Regions from separate parts of the Allocoprococcus similis genome, predicted to be linked through region 1. Evidence: predicted binding sites of a transcription regulator. Region 1 holds the regulator's gene; each other region holds the start of a gene.

Region 1 (3,291 bases):
TTCTTTTCTGCCTGGTCGCCCGCCCCTTCCTCCCAAACTCCCCACCCTCTTCCAAGAAGACGGAAAACATACAGATGGGACGCCCCAGTCGGAAGATGTGCGGAAAAAAACCAGTTGCTCCAGCCACTTGGAGGTTAAGTGGGAGAGGAGCAGTCCCGGAAAGTAAAAAAATATATCATCTTCAAAACAACCTAATCCCCAAATTCGAGGGCAAAAACAGCGCAGCCCCGGAAAGTAAAAAATATATCATCTTCAAACAGCCAGCTCCAAAGTTTGCGGACGAAAATGGCGCAGCCATTAAGTCCCGCCCCACGCAATACAGTATTGTTAAAGAAGCAAGTAAATCCTTTATAGTATGTTCCGTAAGCACCCAAATCAAGTCGATTTTTAGAGGCTTGAGTGAGGTTCCACCCGGATATGCTGTCGGATTCCAATTCATTTGAGGCAATGTAGATGAGACTCAGAACATTATGGAAGCCTTTGCTGACATAATGTTCGCTTTCAGAGGCTCATCGGAATGGTTTGCCGATTGAATTGGAATCCGACAGCATATCCGGGTGGAACCGGACCTCAAAAATAAAAAAATCATAAACCCTGTTGACAAAGTGAATGGTAAGTGGTACATTTATAAGCGTAGAAAATGTTAGCACTCAGATATAATGAGTGCTAATAACAAAAAAGGAGGTAGCATATGGAAGCCATACAGGAACTTAGTGAGCGGAAGACGAAGATCTTACATGCGATCATTAAGAACTATCTTGAGACCGGAGAGCCTGTGGGATCCAGAACGATTTCCAAGTATACAGATCTGAATTTAAGTTCGGCAACGATCCGGAATGAGATGGCAGATCTCGAAGAGCTTGGTTATATCATGCAGCCTCACACATCAGCAGGAAGGATTCCGTCGGATAAAGGTTACAGATGGTATGTAGATATGCTGATGAGCCAGAAGGAACAGGAGATTACCGAGATCAAAGGTCAGATGCTTGAGAAGGCTGACAAGATGGAAGAACTTCTGAAGCAGGTTGCAAAGGTTCTTGCGAACAACACGAATTATGCGACGATGATTTCGACTCCGACTTACAACGGGAACAAATTAAAATTTATCCAGCTTTCACAGGTTGATGACCATCAGCTGATCGTTGTGATCGTGATGGAAGGCAACATTGTAAAGAACCAGATCGTGACACTGGATGAACCGCTCAGCAATGAAGCACTATTGAAGCTGAATATGCTTCTGAATACTTCGCTGAACGGAACTTCACTAGAGCAGATCAATCTGGGAGTGATCGCAAGACTGAAAGAACAGGCAGGGATTCACAGTGGTGTGATGAGCAGTGTCATGGATGCAGTAGCGAATGTGATCCAGCTGGATGACGACATGGAGATTTACACCAGTGGCGCGACGAATATTTTCAAGTATCCGGAGCTTAGTGATAAGCAGAGCGCACAGGAGATCATCAGTGCTTTTGAAGAAAAGCAGCAGCTTGCCGCCCTGGTTACAAAGTCAATGGCAAGCGGCGGTGAAGACAGAGACATCCAGGTATACATCGGAGATGAATCGAATGTGGAGAACATGAAAGACTGCAGCGTAGTCACGGCAACATATGAGCTGGGCGAGGGCATGCAGGGAACTATCGGAATCATCGGACCGAAGCGAATGGATTATGAACATGTCATGAAGACGCTTAAGACACTGATGGCAGAGCTGGATGACATATTCCACAGGGATGAGCCGAAAAAGCTCGAATAAGAAGTAAGAAAGGTGGAAGAACCATTGGATAAAAAGATGAGCAATGAAGAAATGGTAAAAGAAGCAGTGGAAGAAGCAAAGAAAGCTGCGGAGGCAGAAGCCAAAGAGCAGGAGGCAAAAGGGCAGGAACCGGAAGACGCGGAAGAAACCGAAGCAACAGAGGAAGAAGCTGCCGGTAAAGAGACGAATTCCGAAGATGCTGAAGAGCCAAAGAAAAAGAAGCTGTTTGAAAAGAAGAATAAAAAAGATAAAAAGGATGAGCAGATCGCAGATCTGACAGACAAACTTACCAGACACATGGCTGAGTTCGATAATTACAGAAAGCGTACTGAAAAAGAAAAGTCAGCGATGTATGAGATTGGAGCCAAAGATGTCGTAGAGAAAATCCTTCCGATTGTAGACAACTTTGAACGCGGACTTCAGTCCGTACCGGAAGATAAGAAAGACGATCCGTTCGTAGATGGAATGGATAAGATCTATAAACAAATGATGAGCACACTGGAAGGAATCGGAGTAAAACCGATCGAAGCAGTTGGTCAGGAATTCGATCCGAATTTCCACAATGCAGTGATGCATGTAGAGGATGAAGAACTTGGTGAAAATGTAGTAGCCGAGGAATTCCAGAAAGGATATATGTACCGTGACTCAGTCGTAAGACACAGCATGGTAAAGGTAGCAAACTAAGATATACCGTGTACCGTATTTCCGATACACTTTATATAAATAACAAAGCAAAATACAATTTTTATAATATTAACAGGAGGTCTTCATAATGGGCAAAATCATTGGTATTGACTTAGGTACAACAAACAGTTGTGTAGCGGTTATGGAAGGTGGACAGCCGGTCGTAATCGCAAATACAGAAGGAGCAAGAACTACACCATCTGTAGTAGCATTTACAAAGACAGGAGAACGTCTTGTAGGTGAACCTGCAAAGCGTCAGGCAGTAACAAATGCAGAAAAGACAATCTCATCTATCAAACGTGAGATGGGTACAGATCATAAAGTAGACATCGATGGAAAGAAATATTCTCCACAGGAAATTTCAGCTATGATCCTTCAGAAATTGAAAGCAGATGCAGAAGGATATCTTGGAGAAAAAGTTACGGAAGCAGTTATCACTGTTCCGGCTTACTTCAACGATGCCCAGCGTCAGGCTACAAAAGATGCAGGTAAGATTGCAGGTCTTGATGTAAAACGTATCATCAACGAGCCTACAGCAGCAGCTCTTGCATATGGACTTGACAATGAAAAAGAACAGAAGATCATGGTATACGACCTTGGTGGTGGTACATTTGATGTATCTGTTATCGAGATCGGTGACGGCGTTATCGAAGTTCTTTCTACAGCTGGTAACAACAGACTTGGTGGAGATGACTTCGACCAGAAGATCACAGACTATATGCTTGCAGATTTCAAGGCAAAAGAAGGCGTAGACCTGTCAACAGACAGAATGGCACTTCAGAGACTGAAAGAAGCAGCTGAAAAAGCAAAGAAAGAACTTTCTTCTGCAACAACAACAAACATCAACCTTCCGT
Region 2 (3,291 bases), on a different contig from region 1:
AATGGTAGAGGAACAGCGTGTACAGATCGGAACGATGAAGGCTCTCGGTTATGGAAAAGCTGCGATCGCAGGAAAATACATCGGATATGCGCTGATAGCAACGCTGGGAGGAAGTGTTTTTGGGGTACTGATCGGGGAGAAGATTCTGCCGCTTGTCATTATTTATGGCTATATGATTTTGTATAAGCATTTGCCGGCAATCCTGCTTCCGTATCACATGAGCTATGCAATCCAGGCTTCGGTGATCGCAGTTGCCTGTATACTGATCGCTACGATCGCATCCTGCTACAAAGAGCTGGCAGCAGAACCGGCAGAACTGATGCGTCCGGCAGCACCGAAGCAGGGCAAGAGGATTCTGCTTGAACGGATCGGAATTATCTGGAAGCATCTGAATTTTACATGGAAATCAACCGTGCGGAATCTGATCCGGTATAAAAAGCGATTCTTTATGACTATTTTCGGAATCGGCGGCTGTATGGCGTTGATGGTAGTCGGATTCGGACTGAAAGACTGTATCTATGAGATTGTCAGCTTACAGTATGAGAAGGTGCAGTTCTATGATGCGGCAACCTATATGAGTGATGACATTTCTGAGGAAAACAGACAGCAGATCCAGGAGTATCTGGATCAGAATGCAGATGTAAAAGAGACGATCGAAGTACATATGCAGAAGACAGATGTAAAGTCTGCATCTGGTAAAAAGACACTTTATCTGATGGTTCCGTCGGATGATGAAAAGATTGAGGACTTTTTAAGCTTCCACAGCAGAACGAATAAGAATGAAGTTTATTCACTGAAAAAAGATGAGGTGATCCTTACCGAGAAAATGGCATCTCTTCTGAATGTGAAGGTGGGAGATCAGCTTACAATCGAAGATGAAGACCGTGGGGACCAGACGGTTACCATTGGAGCAATCTGCGAAAACTATATGAGCCATTATCTGTATCTGTCACCGGAAAAATACGAGGAATTGTATGGAAAACCGGTCGAATACAATACGATCATTTACAGTGTGAAAGATGGAAAAGATGATCAGATCGAGAAGACAGGAACAAAGCTTCTGGCGATGGACGGAGTGTTGAATGTAAGCTACACCAGCAGTATTGAGGGCAGACTGGATGATATGCTCCGCAGTCTGAACCTGGTTATTGTGGTACTGATCGTATCGGCCGGAATGCTTGCCTTTGTGGTACTGTACAATCTGAATAATATCAATATTACGGAGCGCCAGAGAGAACTTGCCACACTGAAGGTTCTGGGCTTTTATGACGGAGAAGTTGCCTCTTATGTGTACAGGGAAAATATTCTGTTGACGATCATCGGATCAGTTGTAGGTATGGTGCTTGGCAATTTCCTGCACCGTTATACTATCCTGACGGTTGAAGTGGAAGAGGCGATGTTCGGACGTCAGATACACTGGCAGAGTTATCTGTACAGCTTCTTGTTTACTGCAGCATTTTCTTTATTTGTAAACTGGGTAATGTTCTACAAGCTGAAGAAGATTGATATGGTGGAATCTTTGAAGAGCGTGGAGTAAAAGCTTTTGACAGTGTATGTCAAAGATTTCTTATAGACGGTACACAAAGGATTGGAAAATATATTTCACAGAAATTTTATATTCTTCACAGAATTATTAGCACTCTTATTGAAAGAGTGCTAATTTTCTATTGACATTTAGAAATCAGGGTATTAAGATATTTCATGGACAGAAAAATACGGTGTTTGAAACCGCAAAAAGATAGAATATGAAATTTAGGAGTGATAAAAATGGCAGCAAAAAAAGGTAGTCTTTCAATCAGCAGCGAAAATATTTTCCCGATTATCAAGAAATGGGTATATTCCGATCATGATATTTTCGCAAGAGAGCTTGTTTCCAATGGATGCGACGCGATCACAAAATTAAAGAAGCTGGATATGATGGGAGAATATACACTTCCGGATGGTTATAAAGGAAAGATCCAGGTTATTGTAAACCCGGAAGAGAAGACTTTGAAATTCATCGATAATGGTCTTGGTATGACTGCTGATGAAGTAGAAGAATATATCACACAGATCGCATTTTCAGGAGCAACCGAATTTCTGAATAAATACAAAGATAAGACAACAGAGGACGATATGATCGGACACTTTGGTCTTGGATTCTACTCTGCATTCATGGTAGCTGATGAAGTTCATATTGATACCCTTTCTTATAAAGAGGGTGCCAAACCGGTACACTGGGTAAGTGAAGGCGGTACAGAGTATGAGATGGAAGAAGGGGATAAAGAGGAAGTTGGTTCTGAAATCACCTTATTCCTGAACGAAGACTGTGTAGAATTTTCAAATGAATACAGAATCCGTGAAGTCCTTGAGAAATACTGCTCATTCATGCCGGTAGAGATTTTTGTGTCAAAAGAAAATGCAGAACCGGAATATGAGACAATTCCGGAAGAGGAAGTCCTAGATACCGATACCGTTGTTGAGCATATCCACGAAGATGCCAAGATGGAAGAAAAGGAAAATGAGAACGGTGAAAAAGAAATGGTTGAAGTTTCACCGGCTTCCGATAAAGCAAAGATCGTGAAACGCCCGGTATCCATCAGCGATCCGGCACCGCTGTGGACCAAACATCCAAATGAATGCAGCAAAGAAGACTATATTGATTTCTACCGGAAAGTATTTATGGATTACAAAGAACCTCTGTTCTGGATCCATCTGAACATGGATTATCCATTCAACTTAAAGGGTATCCTGTACTTCCCGAAGATCAATACCGAATATGATTCTATCGAAGGAACCATCAAACTGTACAACAACCAGGTATTTATCGCAGACAATATCAAAGAAGTCATTCCGGAATTCCTGATGGTATTAAAGGGAGTTATTGACTGCCCGGATCTGCCGCTTAACGTATCACGAAGCGCATTGCAGAATGATGGATTCGTACAGAAGATTTCTGAATATATTTCCAAGAAAGTTGCTGACAAGCTTTCCGGAATGTGCAAGACAGATAAAGAAAACTATGAGAAATACTGGGATGACATCAGCCCGTTTATCAAATTCGGCTGCCTGAAAGATGAAAAATTCTGCGAGAAGATGAGCGATTATGTTCTGTTCAAGAACCTGGATCATAAGTATATGACACTCAAAGAATGCATCGAAAAAAATGGCGGAAAAGCAGAGCCGGAGGAAAAGACCGAGGGTGAAAATGCAGAGCAGTCAGCAGAAAAGAAAGAAGCAGAGAAGACAACGATCTACTATGTAACAGATGAACAGCAGCAGAGCCAGTACATCAATATGTTCAAAAAAGAG
Region 3 (3,291 bases), on a different contig from region 1:
AACGGTCTGAAATATAACGGTTACTCAAAGTAACAGCTGCAACAAGTGCACTGTCTGTGATCTTGACACCATGGAATACTTCATAACGCTCTTTCAATCCACGAAGGATAGAAATGGCATCCTCAACTGAAGGCTCATCCACCATAACCGGCTGGAAACGACGTTCCAGAGCGGCATCCTTTTCAATATACTGGCGATACTCATCCAGAGTTGTCGCACCGATACAATGCAGCTCACCACGGGCAAGCATTGGCTTTAACATATTTCCGGCGTCCATTGCACCGTCTGACTTTCCGGCACCTACAATGGTATGCAGTTCATCGATAAACAGGATGATGTTTCCATCACTGTTCTTGACTTCTTCCAGAACTGCTTTCAGACGCTCTTCAAATTCACCCCGATACTTCGCACCTGCAACCAGTGCTCCCATATCCAGAGCAAATACTTTTTTATCTTTCAAAGCTTCCGGTACATCACCGCGCACGATACGCTGTGCCAGACCTTCTACTGCTGCTGTCTTACCTACACCAGGTTCACCGATCAGAACCGGGTTGTTCTTGGTCTTACGTGACAGGATACGGATCACATTCCGGATCTCTGCATCACGCCCAATGACCGGATCCAGCTTCTGCTCCCTGGCTTTTTCCACCAGATCTTCCCCGTATTTATTCAGAGTATCATAAGTAGCTTCCGGATTATCACTGGTTACTCTCTGATTACCTCTTACGGAAGAAAGCACCTGAAGGAAGCTTTCCCTTGTAATTCCAAGCTCCTTCATCATACCTTTGATCTCACGGTTCGCATATTTCAGAAGTGCAAGGAACAGATGCTCAACCGATACATATTCATCACCCATCTGCTTTGCCTCATCCTCGCCATGGATCAGCACATTATTCAGATTCTGACCAATATACATCTGACCGCCCTGTACCTTCGGACGCTTCCGTAAAAGCTCTTCCACACGGTTCATCATCGTCTCTTTTGTAATGCCCATCTTCTCAATCAGCTTGAGAATCAGGCTGTCATCTATTGTAAGCAAAGAATACAGAAGATGTTCCTGTTCAATTTCCTGGTTGCCGTAATCTGCTGCAATCTTTTCAAGGTTCTGCACTGCTGCCATAGAACTTTGTGTAAATTTATTGATATTCATAACATGAGTCCCTCCTTTGCCTTGCTATCTTTGTTCTATCCGAACTATAGCACGTGTTGTTAGCACTGTCAAGAGCCGAGTGCTAAATCTATATACATTTTTACTCCTCTGTCAAATCATAGGACTCATTGTCTGAGTCCTGTCTATATAAAACGCTCCGGATTCTTTATCTTCCTCCGGCAGCGGCTTTTTTATATTCCATCAGTTTCTGTCTTGCCTCTGCATTCAAATGTCTCGGAACCTGGATCTGTACCGTTACATACTGGTCACCGTGGACATTTGCATCCTTCATCGAAACAATTCCTTTTCCTCTCAGACGTATCTTGCTTCCTGACTGGGTTCCTTCTTTGATCTTGCACATCACATCGCCATACAGGGTATGCACTCTTGCCTCTCCACCAAATACGGCTGTTGTATAAGGAATATTGACTGTCGTGTAAACATCCATTCCTTTTCGTTCATAGCCTGCTTTCGGCTGAACAGTTATTTTCAGGAGAAGGTCTCCTGCCCCGCCTTTTCCGGTTCCCGGCATTCCTTTTCCACGAAGCCTTATGCTCTTTCCACTGTCAATTCCTGCCGGAATGTGTACCTCCAGCGTCTGTGCTTTTCCACTCTGATCCTGCAGAGTAATTCTTTTATCGCAGCCAAATGCTGCTTCGTCAAATGTAACAGATACACTGGCTTTCAGATCCTGACCTTTCTGATCAAAGCCTGCTGATCCGTGGCCACCAAATCCTCCGAACCCGCCAAATCCGGACCCATCGTCATAGAAGCTCCTTCTGTGAAAGCCCTGGCTTCCGAAACCACCTGTGCTTTTGCTGCCGTTTCCATGGAATATATCTTTAAACATATCTCCGAAAATATCATCTGCATTTCCGGTAAAATGATACTCCTGATAACCACCCGGGCCACTTTTGAAGCCCTGGAAACCATTTCCAAATCCGCTTCCCTGATAGCCGCCTCCTGCAGACTGGTCAAATGCAGCGTGTCCGAACTGATCGTACATCTTCTTCTTTTCCGGATCACTCAGTACCGAATAAGCTTCTGTTACTTCTTTGAATTTCTTTTCTGCATCCGGATTTCCGGCATTGGTATCCGGATGATACTTCTTCGCCAACTTCCGGTAAGCTTTTTTGATCGTCTTTTCATCTGCATTCTTCGCTACTCCAAGCACCTCGTAGTAATCCCGCTTTGCTGCCATGTCCTGTCACCTCCTGCCTGTAAAACACCCCGGAGATTACTCTCCGGGGAAAACTTATCTTCTATATTAACCTTCAATTGTGATATACTTCTTCTCTTCTGCAACCGGTTTTGCTTCTTTTTTCGGAACGAAGAGTTTCAGAATACCATGTTTAAATTCTGCTTTGATGTCTTCCTCTGTGATATCTTCACCAACGTAGTAGCTTCTCTGGCAGGCTCCCGCATAACGTTCGCGACGGATATATCTTCCGGTTTCTTTCTCCTGTTCATCCTGATCAAGACCTTTTGCAGCACTGACTGTCAGATAACCATCTTTCAATTCTGCAGTAACTTCATCTTTCTTGAATCCAGGAAGATCAATCTCAAGCTCATATCCATCTTTCATCTCTTTGATATCTGTCTTCATCAGATTATTCGCATGATGTCCATAGAGCTTCTTTTCTGCTCTGTCCTCTGCTTTATCTGCATATCCGTAAAATGGAAATCCAAACCAATCATCATCAAATAAGTTATTATTAAAAATACTAGGCATCAACATAAGTCCTGTCTCCTTTCAAACACTCATAATACGTTCGGAACACTGGAAAGCAAACCTTTCTTTTTGTTCCCCTTTCTTTGTTCTATCTGTACTATAGCACGCATTGTTAGCACTGTCAAGAGGTGAGTGCTAATTTTTTTATGAAGAATTTGTGAACACTACGAGCCATGCAAAATGGTGAAAAAAACGCCCTGCAAGTTTACTTGCAAAGGCGTCTATTTTCGCTATTTTATAGGGCGACAGCCTGGCAGCAAGGGAATTCTTTCCCGAGCTGTGCATGGCGTATCTCACAGCTTCACAGGGATTTTTCACTTGCTTTCGCACGGAGGTTTCTTGATTTGACCACATTTTTACGACAAATCTTTGGAAAAAATATATTCGTTTGATTTTCTTACCACATTGT

The links. Region 1 encodes HrcA, which represses chaperone genes, less so after heat shock. Its sites were predicted from a motif close to TGTTAGCACTCNNNNNNNNNGAGTGCTAACA; they were not measured.
Region 2: the regulator HrcA is predicted to act here: its motif matches at 1,632-1,662, upstream of htpG (molecular chaperone HtpG).
Region 3: the regulator HrcA is predicted to act here: its motif matches at 1,208-1,238, upstream of clpB (ATP-dependent chaperone ClpB).

Annotation. Positions count from the first base shown of each region.
Region 1 covers NZ_BAAHSG010000039.1:80,723-84,013, reverse strand. Annotated here, with positions in the region: partial or broken gene ACYQ5K_RS14440 (hypothetical protein) at 1-443, shown strand, start outside; gene hrcA (heat-inducible transcriptional repressor HrcA) at 692-1,753, shown strand; gene grpE (nucleotide exchange factor GrpE) at 1,790-2,437, shown strand; gene dnaK (molecular chaperone DnaK) at 2,526-3,291, shown strand, end outside.
Region 2 covers NZ_BAAHSG010000038.1:13,144-16,434, forward strand. Annotated here, with positions in the region: gene ACYQ5K_RS13675 (ABC transporter permease) at 1-1,537, shown strand, start outside; gene htpG (molecular chaperone HtpG) at 1,768-3,291, shown strand, end outside.
Region 3 covers NZ_BAAHSG010000033.1:11,082-14,372, reverse strand. Annotated here, with positions in the region: gene clpB (ATP-dependent chaperone ClpB) at 1-1,150, opposite strand, end outside; gene ACYQ5K_RS12560 (DnaJ C-terminal domain-containing protein) at 1,317-2,351, opposite strand; gene ACYQ5K_RS12555 (Hsp20/alpha crystallin family protein) at 2,418-2,888, opposite strand.